Regions from separate parts of the Gordonia paraffinivorans genome, predicted to be linked through region 3. Evidence: predicted binding sites of a transcription regulator. Region 3 holds the regulator's gene; each other region holds the start of a gene.

Region 1 (4,558 bases), 420 kb from region 3:
CACCGAGGTGACCGCTGATCGAGTAGCCCGTGCCATGCGGGAACTCGGTGACGAGACGGCGATCGCGGCCGTCGACGACGTGATCGAGAGCGCCCGAGTCGCCGCCCAGCAGAAGATCGACGAGTTGACCCGCGAACTCGAACGCGCGAAGGCCGCGCTGGCTCATCTCGACGCAGGGACGGGCGAGAACTGAAGCCCTCGACGGGTGGGCTGCCCCGGGATCCGGGCGGCCCTCAGGTCACCGGTAGGTCGACGATCTCTCCTGGACATCCGTCGTTCAGTGCCTGCCGCACCATCGCGATGATCCTGGGATTGCGCGGTTCGTCCATATGCGGCCCTCCGTCGATCCCGTCACGCACACAGACCCCGCCGTCGAGGTGGCGGTTGCGTTGTCCGCCGGCTGCAGGCGGGTCGTCGATCGTCCTCAGCGTGGTGTAGGCGACGCTTCCCGGCGTGTCGTCACCTCGGTTCAGCGCACGCAGGAACGGACTCGTCGGGCACATGTCGTCACCCGTTCCCGGCGGGAGAAGGCATGCCGGGCGCCAGCCGTACTGGCCGGTGCCCATCGACACATAGTGTTCGACATGGGCTGTGCCACCGAGGAATTTCAGATAGTGACGGGCCGCAAGACCGCCCATGCTGTGACCGACCAGGTCGACCTTGTGCCCCGGCTGCCCGGAGCGCGCCTGTGCGACGACGCGGGCGATCGCAGCGGCATTCTCCACGTTGACGTCACCGGGCAGATCGACGACGTGGACGGGACGGCCGTCGGCCGCGAGCGCACGCCTCATCGGCTCGAAGGTGGCCTTCTGCGGCGGCAACAGCCCGCCCGCGGTCCAGCCGTGGATGAGTATCACCGGATTTCGCGTCGGTGCCGCGACAGCGGTGGCCGCGACGATCGCGACCGATGCGATCGCCGCGATGGTCACGAGAGCGAGGCACAGGCGTCGGACGGGCTGCGTCATTTGACCTCCACGAGGTTGGCGTCGCGTCCTCCGGTGGTCTGCTCCCAGACTCACACACTGTCGAGCCGATCGACCCGTACACCGCGGTGACATTCGAGCGCGAAACCCGCAGGAGTGTCGTCGGTACGCTCGGAGGTGTCCGATTCGTGACGGGGCGGAGGCTTTCGCCGGCCGGAGCGTCGGGAACCGAAGGAGCAAAGCCATGGATGCACTGATCTTGCTGGCGGTTGTCGTCATCGTCGTCGGCGTGGTGTTCGTCGTGCAGCAGCGGTCGACGGCCAATACCGCACGAACTCTCGACGACGCCAAGGCCGATGCACGGCAGGCGATCGAGCGTCTCGGCGGGCAGGTGTACATGCTGGTCGGCGACAACCCTGCATCGAAGCAGGCACTGGCCGACGCGTCCGAGCGATTCACCGCCGCGTCATCGCAGATCGAGCAGGCCAACTCGCCCGCGCAGGCACGTCTCGCCAAGCAGACAGCACTCGAGGGCCTGTACTACGTCCGGGCCGCACGGACCGCGATGAATCTGGATCCCGGCCCACCGATCCCGGAACTCGAGGGCCAGCGCAGCGCCGGTGCCGTCACCGAGCATCGGAAGGTCGAGTTCGAGGGACGACAGGTCGAGGCGTCGCCCGAGCCGTCCGACAAGACCCCGAACTACTTCCCGGGCGGTCGGGTCGCGGGGCGCCCGGTTCCTGCCGGCTGGTACTCCGAACCGTGGTGGCGACCGGCACTCGTCGCCGGAGCCTGGGGCATGGGCTCGATGCTGCTGTTCTCGTCGCTGTTCTCCGGCATGGCCGGAGTGCCGTACGACGCGCAGGCCTTCGAGAACGGCGTCGGCGACGGCTCCGAGGGCGGTTTCGGCGGCGGGGGAGACGAATTCGGTGGCGGCGATGCCGGCGGCGACGGCGACTTCGGCGGTGACGCAGGTTTCGACGGCGGCGGCTTCGGCGGCGATGGGGGAGGCACGGACTTCGGCGGCTTCGACTTCTGAGTCGCGTTCGAGTCCCCTCCGCCCGAGGATTCGTTCGGCGGCGCCGTTCCATCGACCCGCGCCGCAACGGGGAGTCCGGCGGGGAACAACGAGAGCCCGAGAGCGCCTCTGATTCACGCTGGACGCGAATCACACTGCCGGATACGCACATTCGCTTCATCAGCCTGTGGAGAAGCTCCCCGAGTGTCCGACAGCACGAGGTAGTATCGAACATATATTCGATCGGCGGACTGTGGGGTGGTCGTCATGACCGAGACAACATCGGTCGACGCTCCTTGCGATGCTGTGGCGATCGTCGACGAGATCCACCGGCTCTGCGCCGCGCTGCAGCGGGCTGAGCTTTCGACGTTGACCGATGCGCAGGTGGAGTATGTGGCCGCCGAAACCGAGCGCGCGAGAAACCGTTTGGCGTTCGCCGGTGATCAGCAGGTGGTGGAGGTCGCCGCCCGCGATCTGCCGCGTAAGACCGGCCGGCGCAACATCCTGGCCTACATGCACGATGTGCTGCGGATGACCCGGCCGGGCCGGCGTCGGACCCGCGTGCAGGCCATCGCGACGTTCATCGACCTCACCGGCCAACCCCTCGAACCCGAAAACCCGACACTGGCTGCAGCATTCGCCGACGGACGCGTCGGCCCCGATCACGTCCACGCGGTGATGGACGTGCTCGATCAGATCCCCACCGCAATAGCCCATGACGTGACGGCTGCTGCCGAACGGACGATGGCCGAGTACGCGACCTGGATGACACCACCGGAGATCGAGCGTGCCGGCGCCCGCCTGCTGGCACACCTCGACCCCGACGGGGTCTTGACCGACCTCGAGGACCGCAGACGACGCCGCAAGCTCTGGATCAACCGGCAACGCGCTGATGGCACATCGAAACTCACCGCCACCCTCACCCCAGAACTGCGCGCACGCCTGGCGACGTTCTTGGATGTGTGGGCGCGCCCCGGGATGAACAACCCCAACGACCCCGACTCACCGACCGGGGCGATCCAGGACGCCGACCCCGAGCGGCTGGAAGCCGCTGCGCAACGGGATCTGCGTACCCCGGCACAGATACAGCACGACGCCCTCAATGCACTGCTGCAAGCGGTGTTCGACGACGGGTTGCTCGGCAAAACTCATCGGGGGTTGCCCATCCAGTTGATCGTCAAAGCCGACCTGGCAGATCTGCAGCGTGCGGCCGGGCTGGCGGCCACCGCTGATGGCACCCTCATCGACATCGAGGGCCTGATCTCCATGGCCGGCCGGGTGGAGCCGTGGCTGGCGATTTTCGTCGATGCCACCGCCGCACCGCTGTATCTCGGACGCGGCAAGCGTCTGGCGTCGATGGAACAACGCCTGGCGTCCTTCGCCCGTCCCGGCGGCGACACCTGCTCCGCGCCCGGTTGCGATGTGCCCGCAACGCGTGTGGAGATGCACCACGCCCATACCGACTGGGGTGACGGTGGTGGCACCGACATCGACAACCTCGCCCCAGCCTGCACCCGCCATCACCACATGATCGGCAACCGCCCCGGCGACTACACCACCCGCATGATCGGCAGCGGACCCGACGCCGGGCGCTGCACCTGGCAACTCAACACCGCACCCGGCACACCACCCCGACGCCCACGGATCAACCGAAAACCCGACATCGGCCACCGATTCCGACACATCCTCACCGAGACCCGCAACAACATCCACCCCACACCTGACAAGCCCGACCAGCGCAGGGCACCCGACCAACACGGACAACCCGAACCCGGGCCGCCCGACGATCCGCCACACCCACCACGGTTCCACTACACCGACCTGCACAACGCCACACCGGCCGAACTCGCGCTCTACGCAGCGCTACTCGACCACGCCTACCCGAACTGAGGCGCCGTCGGCGGTATCGCCGACCCAGCCGGGGATGTGCTCGCGATCGAGACACACGCCATGACACGGAACCGGGCACCGACGGTGAGGCCACAACCCGCAGACGCACAGATGGTTCAGCCGCCTGGGCGCCTCGATGCTGGCTGTCCGCGCCAACGAGCGGTCCGCGGCCGCAGCCGGCATCAACGTGTCGCGGACCAAGCTGGTGCCCTTCGCCATCGCCGCGTTCATCGCGGGGATCGGCGGTTCGTTGATGGCCTACCAGCAGACCGTCGTCGTACCGACGTCATACGTCGCGATCGCCGGCATCGGCATGTTCGCGGTGTCCTATCTCGCCGGGATCACGTGTGTGTCCGGTGGTGTCCTCGCCGGCATCATGGGTGCCGGCGGAATCCTCTTCGTGTTCCTCGATCGCGGGGTAGACCTCGGCGAGTACTACCACGTCATCACCGGGGTCCTCTTGGTGATCACCATCATCGCCAACCCCGAGGGCATCATCTCCGAGGTCCACAGGGCGATCAACTGGTTGCGCGGCAAGGTCACCGGCCGCTCACAGGACGAGACCCCACCCGAACTCCTCAGCGCCACCGATGCCCTCTCTCCGCCACCCGAATCCGCTCGCGAAGTGGGAGAGGTGCTGCTGTCGTCGACGGGTATCGGCGTGCACTACGGCGGGGTGACGGCCGTCGACAACGTGTCCTTCGATGTCCGGGACGGCGAGATCATC
Region 2 (4,558 bases), on a different contig from region 3:
TCACCGACTGGGCCTCGGAGCTCGACCCCTACTACGACCAGGCATCGCGCATGCTCGGCGTCACCACCTACCCGCGGGAGACCCCGGCCGACAAGGTGATCCGCAAGATCGCGCAGGACATGGGCGCCGGCGACACCTTCGTGCACACGCCGGTCGGCGTGTACTTCGGCGAGCCCGGCAAGACCGTCGAGGACCCGTTCTTCGGCGGCGTCGGCCCGGCACGCACCGGGTGCACCGACTGCGGGTCCTGCATGACGGGCTGCCGCGTCGGCGCCAAGAACACCCTGGTGAAGAACTACCTGTACCTGGCCGAACAGGCCGGGGCGACGATCATCCCGATGACCACCGTCGACACGGTCTACCCGCGGTCGGAGGGCGGGTATGTCGTGGAGTCGCACCGGACGGGACGTCGCTGGTCACGCCGCGGACGGCGGGTGTTCACCGCCGATCACGTGGTGTTCGCCGCCGGCACCTACGGCACCAACAAGCTGCTGCTCGACATGCAGCAGAAGGGCCACCTGCCGGGCCTGTCGAAGCGTCTCGGCAAGGTGGTCCGCACCAACTCCGAGGCGGTTCTTGCCGCGACGGCCCGCAACCGCAAGGTCGACTACACCGAGGGCGTCGCGATCACCTCGTCGTTCCACCCCAACGACCACACCCACATCGAGCCGGTGCGATATGGCAAGGGCTCCAATCTGATCGGCCTGCTCCAGGCGATGCTCATCGACGGCGACGGCCCGTTGCCGCGGCCGCTGATGGCGATCGTCGAGGCGATCCGGCATCCGATCGTGACGGCGCGGAGCCTCTGGGTGCGCAACTGGTCGGAGCGCACCATCATCGCGCTGGTGATGCAGACCGCCGACAACTCGCTCGAGTTGTTCTCCGGCCGTGGTCGTTTCGGTCCGATGCTGCGCAGCCGGAAGGGCGCCGGCGACCCGCCGCCGACCTGGATTCCGGAGGGCCACGAGGCCGTTCGCCGCGTCGCCGACGAGATCGACGGCGATCCGGGCGGTTCGTTCGTCGACTGGCTGAACATCCCGATGACCGCGCACTTCCTGGGCGGTTGCTCGATCGGGAACTCGGCCGAGGACGGTGTGATCGACCCATACCACCGGGTGTTCAACCATCCGGGTCTGCACGTCGTCGACGGTTCGGCGGTCTCTGCGAACCTCGGCGTGAACCCGTCCCTGACGATCACGGCCCAGGCCGAGCGTGCACTCGCCATGTGGCCGAACGCAGGTGAGGCCGACCCGCGTCCGGCTCTCGGTGAGCCGTACCGTCCGGTCGCACCGGTTCCGCCGGTCCGCCCGACGGTCCCGGCCCACGCGCCGGCCGCGCTGCGGTTGCCGATCGAGCCGATCTCGAACGCCGGCTAGACGCGTGGGGGAGCATGCGCCAGCGGCGCATGCTCCCCCACGCCCCAACACATCCGTGCTCCAACGGATTTCGTAGAACTCAGCGGGTCATGGCGTCCACGACTTCGACATCCTGACGCCGGCCGTCACCACACACCCGGCGGCCGCAGCTGGATGCTGATCCGCGCCCCGGCTCCGCGCACCTTCGGCACGGCGTGCTCCCACGTCCGCTGGCAACTGCCGCCCATCACGAGCAGGTCGCCCGACGACAACGTGAACCTCAACGACCTCCCGCCACCACGGGGCCGGAGCAAGAGCGGCCGCGGGGCGCCGAGGGAGATGATCGCAACCATCGTGTCGTGGGTCGCCGACCGGCCGATACGGTCGCCGTGCCAGGCCACCGAGTCGTTGCCGTCGCGATACAGGCTGATCCCCGCTGTCGCGAAACCCTCCGGCAGCTCCTCGCGATAGTGCTGTGACAGTGCAGACCGCATCTCGGTGATCAGCGGGTCCGGGAACGGGTCGTCGGCCTGATAGATCGACACCAGCCGAGGGACGTCGACCACCCGGTCGTACATCTGCCTGCGTTCCGCCCGCCACGGCACGTCGCGCCGGAGTCGCTCGAACAGCTCGTCCGGGCCACCGATCCAGCCGGGACACAGGTCCACCCATGCGCCGTCGGCAAGCGGCCGGCGCGTCGTCGCCGCGAGGTCGCCGAGGGTCGGTTCGATGTCGGCCTCGGCGAACAACGAGCCCTGGATGCCGATGGACATGCCGGTCACAATACACCCATATCGAACACATTTTCGATATCACGGCCCGGAAGGACCGGGTTCGCACCTTCACTAGTATCGGTGTCGATCCATACGCCGAAACCGCCAAGGCCGACCCCGTGCAACGATGAGCGACGCAGACCACTCCACCGACCACGCCGATGCCGGCACCCCAGGCGTCGGAACCTGGTGCCTGGTTCTCCCGCTCATGATCTTTCCCGTCCGGGAGATCGCGAGCGGCAGCTCCGACGTGCTGGTCTACATCCCGGTGATCGCCGCGGTCGTGGCCGCGATCATCCAGCTCACGATGGTGATCCGGCGACGCCGCGACGCCGCGTGACAACCGATCAGGAGTCGGTACGGCCCGGGACGCCTCGCAGACGTTCGCATTCCGCCGACACTCCCGCTGGTCGCCCCTGCACCACCGCAGCAAGGTGTGAAACAGCCCACAGCCGACGGCGCGCTACTTTGCTTTAATCATTTCGTTATAAACCGTACGAGGGGAACCCACTTCGATGAAGCGCACCGGTGTCGCCGGCCTGTTGGCCGCAGCCGCCATCCTGATCCCGATCGCTCCGGCGACCGCCGATCCCGTCGGCGACATGTTCGGCAGCGCGAGCGGAAGCCTGGATTCCGGCAGCGCTGCGCTGGGGTCGTCGGGCGACAAGGTCACCCATTACGGCAAGCTCGGCCGCAAGGACGCACCGAACGGCGTCCGCTCGATCAACGTCTGGGTCTACAACCCGAAGAACGCCCGCGAGCTCTCGCCGGGCACCTTCCCGCGGAACTCACGCCTGGGCGTGCGCTGGAACTCGATCATCGAGGCCGGCCCGATCGTCGACGGCGACGAGTGCCGCATGGAGGTCCGCCTGTCCGGCCCGAAGGTGCCCAAGGAGGCAGCGCTCTTCAAGACCCGCGACTGCACCGCGGTGAAGTCGTACTTCTTCAAGGGCGCCGGCGATTTCACGATCCGCGTCACCGACACCATCTCCGGGGCGTCGAACAGCATCGCGTTCTCGGTGCGATAGCCGGCTTTCCCGGCCGATCCGAAAGGTGCGGGCCGAGTGTCGCTTTCCGACGCTCGGCCCGCACTCTGCGTTGGTGGCCTCAGCCAGCCGATGCCACGTCGAATGTCACGCCCGTCAGCTTCTCCGACTCCTCCCAGAGCCGTGCGCGCACTGACGCGTCGTCGGCGATCTTCTTGTATCGGTTCCGCCCCGGTGCACCGTGCAGCCCGAAGAATTGCGTTGGTCCGTAGTAGGTTCCGGACTCGAGACCGGGCATCGTCGCGGCATACAGTTCCGGCCAGGCGCCTGCAGCGGCCGACTGCACCATCGGCGTCTTGTTGGTCAGCTTCATGAGGAAGTCCATGACCGTCTCGGTGCGCCCCTGGAGTTCCGTCGCGGCATAGCCGGGATGCGCGACGAACGACTGCTTCGACGATCCGGCGTCCCGCAACCGATGCGCCAGCTCCAGCCCGAACATGAGATTCGCGAGCTTCGAGTCGCCGTAGGCACGCCAACGGTTGTAGCGACGCTTCTCCCAGTTCAGGTCGTCGAGTTGCAGATTGCCGAGCTGGTGGAGCCCCGACGACACGGTCACCACCCGGTCGGAGATCTTCGGCAGCAGCAGTGCGGTGAGTGCGAAGTGGCCGAGATGATTGGTGCCGATCTGCATCTCGAAACCGTCGGCGGTACGTTGCAGCGGTACCGCCATCAGGCCGGCATTGTTGATGAGAACGTCTGCCCCGGTAACGGATTCGGCGAAGCTGCGCACCGATGCGAGGTCGGCGAGGTCGAGTTTCGCCACCGTCGCCTTGGGTCCGAGCCGCTGGGCGACGGCATCCGCCTTGACGGTGTTCCGACAGGCCAGGATGACCTCTGCCCCGGCCCCGACGAGCGCGGTGGCCGCTTCGGCACCGAGGCCGCTGTTGGCGCCGGTCACCACGAAGGTGCGTCCGGTCTGGTCGGGAATGTTCGCCGAGGTCCAACCACTCATGTCCGAGCCCCCTGTGCTGGTCGTGCGGCCGGGCACCTGCGCCGCGGCCCTGCGCCCCCACGCTATTGACGGCCGAGTGCGGCGTCAACGGTTCGCCACCGGTTGCGAACGCACGGCCACGACCCGGCGCTCACCCGCCGAACAGCCCCGTTTTCAGGTTGGCCCCGACGATCTTGCGCGCCGGGCGTAACAGTTCGGCGATCACGTTCGTCGACGATCCGAGTCGGTTCACGAGTTCCCGAGGGGCGTAGAACTCGGTCGGCACCGACCGCCCGCGCATGATGCGGCTGCCGAGCAGTTCCCATTCCTGCGCCTCGGTACCGGCCACCTCGATCGCGGCCCCGCCGGCGAGCGCCGGAACGCGGCCCGTCTTGGCCATGTCCGACAGCCTCGAACACTCGTTGACCGGGTCCCCGATGACGGTGTACTCGT
Region 3 (4,558 bases):
CACGGACGCGAACCGGAGGTAGGCCACCTCGTCGAGGTCGCGCAGCGGCTTCAGGATCGCGAGACCGACCTCGTTGCTGGGGATCTCGGCCGAACCGCTGGCCCGGACCGTGTCCTCGACCTGCTGGGCGAGCTGCGCCAGCGCGTCCTCGGCGACATCGCGTCCCTGGCAGGCACGCCGCACACCGCGCATCACCTTCTCGCGGCTGAACGGCTCGGTGACGCCGTTGCGCTTGACGACGGCCAGAACCGCGCTCTCCACCGTGGAGAACCGGCGGCCGCATGCGACACAGGAACGACGACGCCTGATGGCCTGTCCCTCGTCAGCGACACGCGAGTCGATGACCTTGGTGTCGTCGTTCTTGCAGAAGGGGCAGCGCATCGTATCCTCACGCGGGTCGCGGGACCTCTCCGCGCCGACGTTCGCCGCGTCGGGCCGTGTCTCGGCCGGTCCCTGTGACATCGAGGATACCGTCGGGCCTATCGGTACCTCGGCGTCAGGAGTGGCTGACCGACGCGAAGACCGCTCGACGGCAGGTCGTTCAGTCGGATGATGTCCTCGACGACCGCCTCACGCGGCAGGTCGGGCGCCACCCGGGCGGCGATGCCGGTGAGCGAGTCACCCGAGCGCACGTGGACCACCTCGGTGCCGACCGCCGAGGGCGCGACCGACGCCGCGTAGTTCTGGCCGACGACCGACAGCACCCACACCGCGAGTGCCAGGCCGACCCCGGCGAGGATCGCGACCGCGGTCCGGCGACGACGGCGGATCGCCGCCGACGGCGCGACGCGCAGCGCGCGATCGTCGGCATCCACGCGCGCCGGGACGAGACCGCGCCCTCGCGTGCCCACCGGCGACGCACACCGCGTCGCGGCGATCCGGGGACCGTAGATCACCGACTCCGGTGCGGGTCGGTTGTCGGCGGCCCGGTTGTCCGCCGGGCGCCGGCGCGGGACGGCGCGACGACCGGGAACGACGGGATCGGCGTCGCCGGGGACGAGGCGGGTGCGGCCGGTACCGGCGCGCACGACATCGGGGCGCAGGGTGTCGACGCGGATCGGGTCGGCGAGAGTCGCGGTGCGCATGGGGCCCTCCGGTGTGGTCGGTCGAACCGGGTGTTCGAACCGTTCGACAGTCGATCACCTGTTCGATGAACTGATGTTCGATTTCTACCACGCGGCTCCGACAATGTCTCGCGACACGTCGAACAAATGTTTGATGCCGGCGGGATCCTCGGTTAGGCTCGTCCCCAGTCGAAGCCATCTACCAGCACGTTCGGAATCGAGAGGAACCCGACCATGAGCGATGACGGCGGTAAGCGCACTCCACCGCGGGGCGCCGACGAGCCCGTCAGCCCCGAGGACATCGCGGCTGCGGAGGCCTCCCTCACGCCGCGTCAGCGTGGCGTCCTCGAGGTGATCCGCAAGTCGGTGCGCGAGCGCGGCTACCCGCCGAGCATCCGGGAGATCGGCGACGCGGTCGGCCTCACCTCCACCTCCTCGGTGGCCCACCAGTTGCGCACGCTCGAGCGCAAGGGACTCCTCAAGCGCGACGCCAACCGTCCGCGCGCGGTCAACATAGCCCCGAACGAGCCTCCGACCCCGACCTCCCCCAACGGCGAGCCGCTCCCCGAGCCGACCTTCGTCCCGGTCCTCGGCCGGATCGCCGCCGGCGGCCCGATCCTCGCCGAGGAGGCCGTCGAGGACGTCTTCCCGCTCCCCCGCGAACTCGTCGGCGAGGGATCGCTGTTCCTGCTCAAGGTCGTCGGCGAGTCGATGATCGACGCGGCGATCTGCGACGGCGACTGGGTCGTGGTCCGTCAGCAGAACGTGGCCGACAACGGCGACATCGTGGCCGCGATGATCGACGGCGAGGCCACGGTCAAGACGTTCAAGCGCCAGAAGGGTCATGTGTGGCTGATGCCGCACAACGAGTTGTTCGACCCGATCCCCGGTGACGACGCCGTCATCCTGGGCAAGGTCGTCACCGTCATCCGGCGGATCTGACACCCTCGGGTTCACTTCCGAGCACCGCGGCGGCCGCCGCGCGGGCCGCAGCCGGATCGGTGGTGGCCAGCGCAGCGGCCGCCGCGTTCTCACATGCGGTGAGAGTGACCTCGCCGAGTGCGGCGCCGACGGCCGCGGACGCGGCCGGGGCACTCGACAGCGAGGTGACGCCGAGACCCACCAGGACGCACGCCAGAGCCGGGTCGGCCGCCGCCTCGCCGCAGACGCCCACCGGTTTACCCAGGGCGCGACCGGCTTTCGCGACCGCCGCGACGAGGTGCAGTACCGCGGGTTGCCACGGGTCGGTGAGGGCGGAGAGGTCGGCCGACATCCGGTCGGCGGCCATCGTGTACTGCGTGAGGTCATTGGTGCCGATCGACACGAAGTCGACCTCGGCGAGGATCGCGGGCGCGAGGATCGCCGCGGCGGGCACCTCGACCATGACCCCGGCGACGAGGTCGCGCGCGCGTACCCGCGCCGCGAAGGCCGCGGCCTCGGCCGGCGAGGCGATCATCGGCGCCATCACCCACGGCCGGCTCCCGGTCTCCCGCGCCGCCTGTGCTATCGCGTCGAGCTGGCGTTCACGGACCTCCGGGTGCGCCAACGCGATCCGATCACCGCGCACACCGAGGGCCGGGTTGGCCTCGTCCGGGTGGTCGACGAACCGCAGCGGCTTGTCCGAGCCTGCGTCGAGGGTGCGCACGACCACCTTCCGGCCGGCGAACGCGTCGAAGACCTCGCGGTAGATGGCGGCCTGGTCGTCGACCGACGGCTCGTCGGCGCGTCCGAGAAAGGCTAGTTCGGTGCGGAACAGGCCCACCCCTTCGACGGGATGCGCCGTCGCGGCGCGGGCCGACGCGCCGTCTGCGACGTTGGCCAGGACGGCGACCTCGACGCCGTCGGCGGTGCGGCCGGGTCCGGTCCAGCCCGCGATCCGCGCGGCGCGACGTCGATGTGCCGTGACCCTCTCCTGCGCCTCCGCGGCGTCGGGGGCGACGACGACCTCTCCCGCGGTCCCGTCGACGAGAACCGGTGTGCCCACGTCGATCGCGCCGAGTCCGGGCACGGCGACGACACACGGGATCCCGAGCTGGCGCGCGATGATCGCGGTGTGACTGGTGGGGCCGCCGAGACGGGTCACCAGCGCGATGGTCGTGGCGGGGTCGAGACCCGCGGTGTCGGCGGGCGCGAGATCATCGGCGAGCAGCACCGACGGGACGTCCGGCGTCGGGACGCCGGGCTCCGGCAGGCCGAGAAGTTCGGCGACGACGCGGTCGCGGACGTCGTTGAGGTCGGTGACGCGTTCGGCCATCAGGCCGCCCATCCTGCTGAACACCGCGGCGAACTGTTCGGTTGCGGCCGCGGCCGCCGCCGGTGCGCTCACCCCCTTCTCGACGAGCTTCGTCGCCGCACCGACCCAGCCGCGGTCCTCTGCGAGCGCTGCCGTCGCGGCGAGCACCTCGGCGGCCGCGCCGGTGTTCTGTGACGCCCGGTCACGCAGGCGTGCGGCCACGACAGCTGCGGCGCGGGCGAACCGTTCGACCTCGTCCGCTCGACGATCCTCCGGCACCTCGCTGGTCGAACCGAGCGCCTCGGCGGAGTAATCGGGCCGCACCCCCGGCCAGAGCGCGGGGCCGTAGGCCACGCCACCGACGACCGGGGTGCCTGTCAGTGTCTGCGTCATGTGACCACGCTTACAAAAACGCCTTGACTTGTCAACACAAACAAGCGTAAACAGAATCACATCAACACCGAAACCAACACGACCCCACATCAGATCGGAGCAGCGTGTACGCCGAGGAGAGACAACAGGCCATCGCCGACGAGGTTCGCGTCGCGGGCCGGGCATCGGTGGCCGAGCTCGCCGCGAAGTTCGATGTGACCAGCGAGACCGTTCGTCGCGACCTCGCGGTTCTCGAGAAGGCGGGACACGTGCAGCGCGTGCACGGCGGGGCCGTCCGCCCCGAGGTGATGCGTGTCGTCGCAGAACTCGGCGTCGCCGAGCGGGAGACCGCCCAGACCGAGGAGAAGGCCGCGATCGGTCGTGCCGCGATGTCCTTTCTCCCACCCGACGGCGGATCGGTCCTGTTCGACGCCGGCACCACGACCTATCGCGCGGCCGAGGCACTGCCCCGCGATCGCACACTGACCCTCATCACCAACAGCCTGCCCATCGCCGGCCTGCTCGCCGCCCGCCACGTCGACGGCCTGCACGCACTCGGGGGCCGCGTGCGCGGCCTGACCCAGGCGACCGTGGGCGCGCAGACCGTGGCCGCACTGTCCCGGATGCGGATCACCACCGCGTTCGTCGGCACCAACGGCCTCACCGAAGCGCACGGACTATCCACTCCGGACCCCGACGAGGCGGCGGTGAAGTCCGCGATGGTCGCCGCGGCACAGCGGGTCATCGTGCTCGCCGACAGCTCGAAGATGGGCCGCGAGGAGCTCTCCGGGTTCGCGACCGTCGACGACATCGACGTCCTCGTCACAGATTCCGGGATCGACCCGCAGTTCTCGGCCGCGCTGTCCGCACGCGGCATCGAGGTCGTGAT
Region 4 (4,558 bases), 290 kb from region 3:
TGCCCCGCACGCGGGACCCACTGCTCAGGAGACTGTCCTCCACGACGGATCCGGCGTCGACGCGGGCCGCGGACCGCTGGGGCTGGTTGGTGAGGATCGGCCGGTCCGAGCGGAAGACGTCGATTCTTCCACCGATCAGGTCACGGTGCGCCTGCAGATAGGTCTCGGGGCGCCCGGCGTCGATCCAATACCCGGACATCGCGTGGGCGACGGTCTTCCCGCGGTCGACGAACCACGGCAGCAGGTGCTCGCCGAAGTCGCCGAGGCCGGTGTCGTCGGCCGCCGAGTCCCGGGTGGTGGCGCGCTTGAGGGTCTCGAGACCCTCGACGAGGACCTCCGGGTCGTAGATGAAGATCTCGGTCGCGATGGTGCGGATCTTCGCGCGGTCGGGCTTGTACCGGAACTCTCGGACGGTGCCGTCCCGGCGGACGGTGACCGTGGCGTGTTGCGACGCCTCGTCGAGCGAACACGTGGTGGTGACGACGGTGCACTCCGCGCCGTGGCCTCGGTGGGTGTCGAGGGCGTCGCGGAAGTCGAAGTCGTAGACATGGTCTGCGCTCATCACGATGACCTCGGCCGGAGACCGCTCGGCGATGCGGTCGCGGATGCGGTAGAGAAGGTCGGCGTTGCCGGTGGCGAAACCGTCCTCGGTCTCGGCTGCATCGGTCTGCTCGGGCATGACGATCCGGAGGCCGCCGCGAGTCCGGTCCAGGTCCCAGGGCCGCCCGCCCGCGACGAGTCGGGTGAGGCTCTCCGCCTGGTACTGCACGCACAGCCAGACGTCGTCGATGTGGGAGTGGTGCAGGTTCGACAGCGGGAAGTCGATCAATTGGTAGTTCCCCGCGAACGGCAACGCCGGTTTGGCACGCCGATCGGTCAGGACCTCCATACGGGAACCACGCCCGCCGGCCTGCACGATCGCGAGTACGTCTGAGTGCCTCATCAACCAAGTGTGCCCGAGGCCGGAGGCCGCGTCCGGTAGGTTCGCTGTGCAAACCGGGAGGACATGGTGGAACGAGTCGAGTGTCTGGTGGTGGGCGGCGGGATCGTCGGGCTGGCGGTCGCGCGGGCACTGGCCGAGACCGGCCGCGAAACGGTGGTGCTGGAGGCCGCGGATACCGTTGGCGCGCAGACGACTTCGCGGAGTTCAGAGGTCATCCACGCCGGGATCTACTATCCCGAGGGCAGCCTGAAGGCGCGGTTGTGTGTACGAGGCCGCGAGATGCTGACGCGGTATTGCGACGAGCGCGGGGTTGCCCGGCGCCGGCCGGGAAAGCTGATCGTGGCGACCGACGAGGCCCAACTCGGACGACTCGAGATACTGCTGCGGCACGGGCTGGCGAACGGGGTCGACGACCTGCGTCGGGTCGGCGCCACCGAACTGCACGAGCTGGAGCCCGAAGTGCGTGGGGTGGGTGCGCTGCTGTCGCCGTCGACCGGGATCGTCGACGTCGCCGGTGTGGTCCGTGCCTTGCGACGCGACGTCGAGGACCGTGGAGGCGCTGTGGCGTTGCGCAGCAAGGTGGTCGGCGGACGGATCGACGGCAGCGGAGCGACGGTGGAGCTGGCCGATGGGAGTTCGGCGTCGGCGAAGGTCGTCGTGAACTGTGCCGGGCTCGGCGCGTGGGATGTCGCGCGGTCGCTCGACGGTTACGACGGCCCTGTCCCCCGGCGTCATCTGGCCAAGGGAAACTACTTCGGATTGTCCGGTGCGCGTGCGCCTTTCGCTCATCTCGTCTATCCCGTCCCGGTCGACGGCGGCCTCGGTGTGCATTTCACGATGGACCTCGACGGCGCCGCCCGGTTCGGTCCGGACGTGGAGTGGCTGGACGCTGACGAACCGGACTACTCGGTCGACGAGACCCGGCGGGATTCGTTCGAGGAGTCGATCCGGCGGTACTGGCCGGGTCTCCCCGACGGCGCGCTGACCCCTGCCTACGCCGGCGTCCGACCGAAGGTCGGGGGTCCGGGTGAGGCCACCGCGGACTTCGCCATCCTCGGCCCGGACGAGCACGGGGTTCCCGGACTCGTGCACCTGTTCGGGATCGAGTCCCCGGGGATCACCTCCTCGTTGGCCATCGGAGAGTACGTGGTCGGGGTGTTGGGTGGCTGAGGCGTGGGCGGCGCGTGGTGCCCTGAGGCCTTGACGGCCGGGCGGCTTCCCGGGATCGCGAACCGGCTTTCGATGGTCCGGCGATGATCGATTCCGCGGTGCCAGAAGACTTCTCGCACGCTCCGGCCGGGTGTCGCCGGTGGGGTTCCCGCTCGGGCTCGCAGTCCGGGAGGGTTGCCGGAGTTTCTTGTCAGACCCCTCATGTACAACGGATGTAAACGAATTGTTGATGACTGTGCAGCCGACGACGCCGCTCCCTTGAACGCCGCACCCCACGTCCCGTCAGCGTGAAAGCAGCAGTCATGTCCACCATTCCTCTCGAGGAGATCCTCGACCTCCTCATCCAGAAGCGGCCACCGGCCGACGACCCCACCGGTCAAGCCACCCACACCGCCCTCACCACCTGGCTCAAGATCCGCAACATCGCAGACCACCAGATCACCACCCACACAGCCACACTCACCCCCACCGCCGACAGGGCCGGCACCACACCCACCAGAATGCTCATCACCCTCGGCTGCCCACCCGCGGCCGCCACACGATTCGCACACAACGCCACCCACCTCGACACCCTCTGCTCCACCACCGGCCACGCCGCCGACGCCCGACTCCCCGCGGAAACCGTCGACGCCATCACCCGCGGCATCACCACCATCGCGCGACGCTGCCCCACCCCGCTCTCCGACACCACCCGCCGCGAGTACGAAACCGACCTACTCACCCAAGCGCTGTCCGGCGCCACCCCGGCCGAGATCCGCACCCGCGCACACACCATCGCCACCACCCTCACCGACACCGCAGGCGCCATCCCCGCCTGCGACGACAAGAACCTCGACACCCTGTCACACGCGATCACCGATGACCGACGCATCGACTTGCGCGCCAACATCACCCAGGTCGTCGGCGAAAAGCTGATCGCCATGATCGACGAACGCGCCATCCCCCGACCCGAACCCGACGGCTCACCCGACCGACGCACAGCCGACCAACGCCGCGTCGACGCACTGGAATTGCTGCTAGATCACGCAGCACTCGGCGCAGCCACCGACACCATCGGCGCACCCCGCACCCAGATCTCCCTGCTCATCCCCGCCGACGGGGGCGACCCCGCCACCATGCCCTGGACCGGAGCAATCACCCACGCCACCGCCCGACGCCTTTCCTGCGACGGCACCATCACCGAAATCATCATCGACGGCGATACCGTGCCCCTACAGATGGGACGCGAACGCCGACTGTTCCCACCCCACATCCGCAAAGCGGTCACTATCCGCGACCACACCTGCATCGCATGCGGCGCACCACCCTCGCATTGCCAAGTGAACCGTCCTGGGTCTGGTGGAGACCGTGATCTCACCAGGAGAATGCCGGTATGGCTGCACCAAGGAAGTTCGATCCAGAGACCCGCGAGCGGGCTGTGAGGATGTATCACGACCACCTCGCCGAGCACAGCGGCGCGAAACTCGCCGCCCGCGAGCATGTAGGCGCGCTGCTCGACATCAACCAGGCAACGTTGCGCAACTGGATCGAGAAGGATAAGCCGATTGTCACCACACGGGGAACGACGACGGTGAGCGAACAGGACGCCGAACTGGCTGCGCTTCGCAAGGAGAACGCCGAATTACGCAGGGCAAACGAGATTTTGAAGACCGCGTCGGCGTTTTTCGCAGCGGCGGAGGTCGACCGCCGACTGCGGTGATCGTCGACTACATCGACGCTCACAAGGGCCGGTTTGGGGTCGCCCCGATCTGCCGAGTGCTGACCGAGCACGGCGTGCAGATCGCCCCATCCACCTACTACGCCCGCAAACACGCGGGTCCGGTCTCGGCAACACAAATGGCCGAGGCGTACGACGCTCATACCGTCTACCAGGCGTTTCAGCGTAATCGCGGCGTGTACGGCGTTCGTAAACTGTGGCACACGATGCGCCGTGAGGGCCGGGTGATGGGCCGCGATCAGGTAGGCCGGCTGATGGAGATCTGCGGCATCACCGGAGTCGTGCGCGGCAAGCACCGCACAAGCACAACCCAGCGTGATGATCGCGCGCCGCGCCATCCTGATTTAGTGGATCGGCAGTGGTCGCTGCCGTCGCGTCCGGACCAGTGGTGGGTGGCGGATTTCACCTACTGCTGGACGCTGTCGGGATTCGTCTACACAGCGTTTCTGGTCGATGTGTACTCGCGACGGATCCTGGGTTGGCGGGTGATGACGAGCAAGACGACACCGCTGGTGACCAGCGCTCTCGAGCAGGCCCTGTTCACCCGAAGAAGGACCGACTTCTCCTTTACTGCAACAGGTTTGATTCATCACAGCGATGCGGGAAGTCAATACACCTCGTTCGCCTTCACCGAGGCGCTACGCGACTCCGGCCTGGCCGGCTCGATCGGCTCAGTTGGCGATGCCCTGGACAATGCGTTGATGGAATCGACGATCGGGTTGTACAAG

The links. Region 3 encodes LexA, which represses DNA repair genes until DNA is damaged. Its sites were predicted from a motif close to CGAACANNTGTTCG; they were not measured.
Region 1: a site for LexA is predicted at 2,170-2,183, ahead of E1P53_RS03070 (HNH endonuclease signature motif containing protein). Genes of this name have one in related genera too.
Region 2: a site for LexA is predicted at 2,151-2,164, ahead of E1P53_RS17180 (alpha-ketoglutarate-dependent dioxygenase AlkB). Genes of this name have one in related genera too.
Region 4: a site for LexA is predicted at 2,172-2,185, ahead of E1P53_RS03600 (DUF222 domain-containing protein). Genes of this name have one in related genera too.

What each region holds. Positions count from the first base shown of each region.
Region 1 covers NZ_CAACYD010000005.1:182,182-186,739, reverse strand. Annotated here, with positions in the region: gene E1P53_RS03085 (DUF6319 family protein) at 1-193, shown strand, start outside; gene E1P53_RS03080 (lipase family alpha/beta hydrolase) at 234-965, opposite strand; gene E1P53_RS03075 (DUF1542 domain-containing protein) at 1,168-1,962, shown strand; gene E1P53_RS03070 (HNH endonuclease signature motif containing protein) at 2,209-3,831, shown strand; gene E1P53_RS21180 (ATP-binding cassette domain-containing protein) at 3,968-4,558, shown strand, end outside.
Region 2 covers NZ_CAACYD010000007.1:905,598-910,155, reverse strand. Annotated here, with positions in the region: gene E1P53_RS17185 (GMC oxidoreductase) at 1-1,376, shown strand, start outside; gene E1P53_RS17180 (alpha-ketoglutarate-dependent dioxygenase AlkB) at 1,502-2,128, opposite strand; gene E1P53_RS17175 (hypothetical protein) at 2,256-2,468, shown strand; gene E1P53_RS17170 (hypothetical protein) at 2,644-3,156, shown strand; gene E1P53_RS17165 (oxidoreductase) at 3,236-4,126, opposite strand; gene E1P53_RS17160 (adenylate/guanylate cyclase domain-containing protein) at 4,257-4,558, opposite strand, start outside.
Region 3 covers NZ_CAACYD010000005.1:606,978-611,535, forward strand. Annotated here, with positions in the region: gene nrdR (transcriptional regulator NrdR) at 1-381, opposite strand, end outside; gene E1P53_RS04905 (LysM peptidoglycan-binding domain-containing protein) at 480-1,085, opposite strand; gene lexA (transcriptional repressor LexA) at 1,299-2,006, shown strand; gene E1P53_RS04915 (putative PEP-binding protein) at 1,990-3,690, opposite strand; gene E1P53_RS04920 (DeoR/GlpR family DNA-binding transcription regulator) at 3,795-4,558, shown strand, end outside.
Region 4 covers NZ_CAACYD010000005.1:318,661-323,218, forward strand. Annotated here, with positions in the region: gene E1P53_RS03590 (glucose-1-phosphate adenylyltransferase family protein) at 1-943, opposite strand, end outside; gene E1P53_RS03595 (NAD(P)/FAD-dependent oxidoreductase) at 1,010-2,113, shown strand; gene E1P53_RS03600 (DUF222 domain-containing protein) at 2,416-3,534, shown strand; one part of gene E1P53_RS03605 (IS3 family transposase) at 3,486-3,780, shown strand; AL1L pseudoknot at 3,770-3,901, shown strand; one part of gene E1P53_RS03605 (IS3 family transposase) at 3,780-4,558, shown strand, end outside.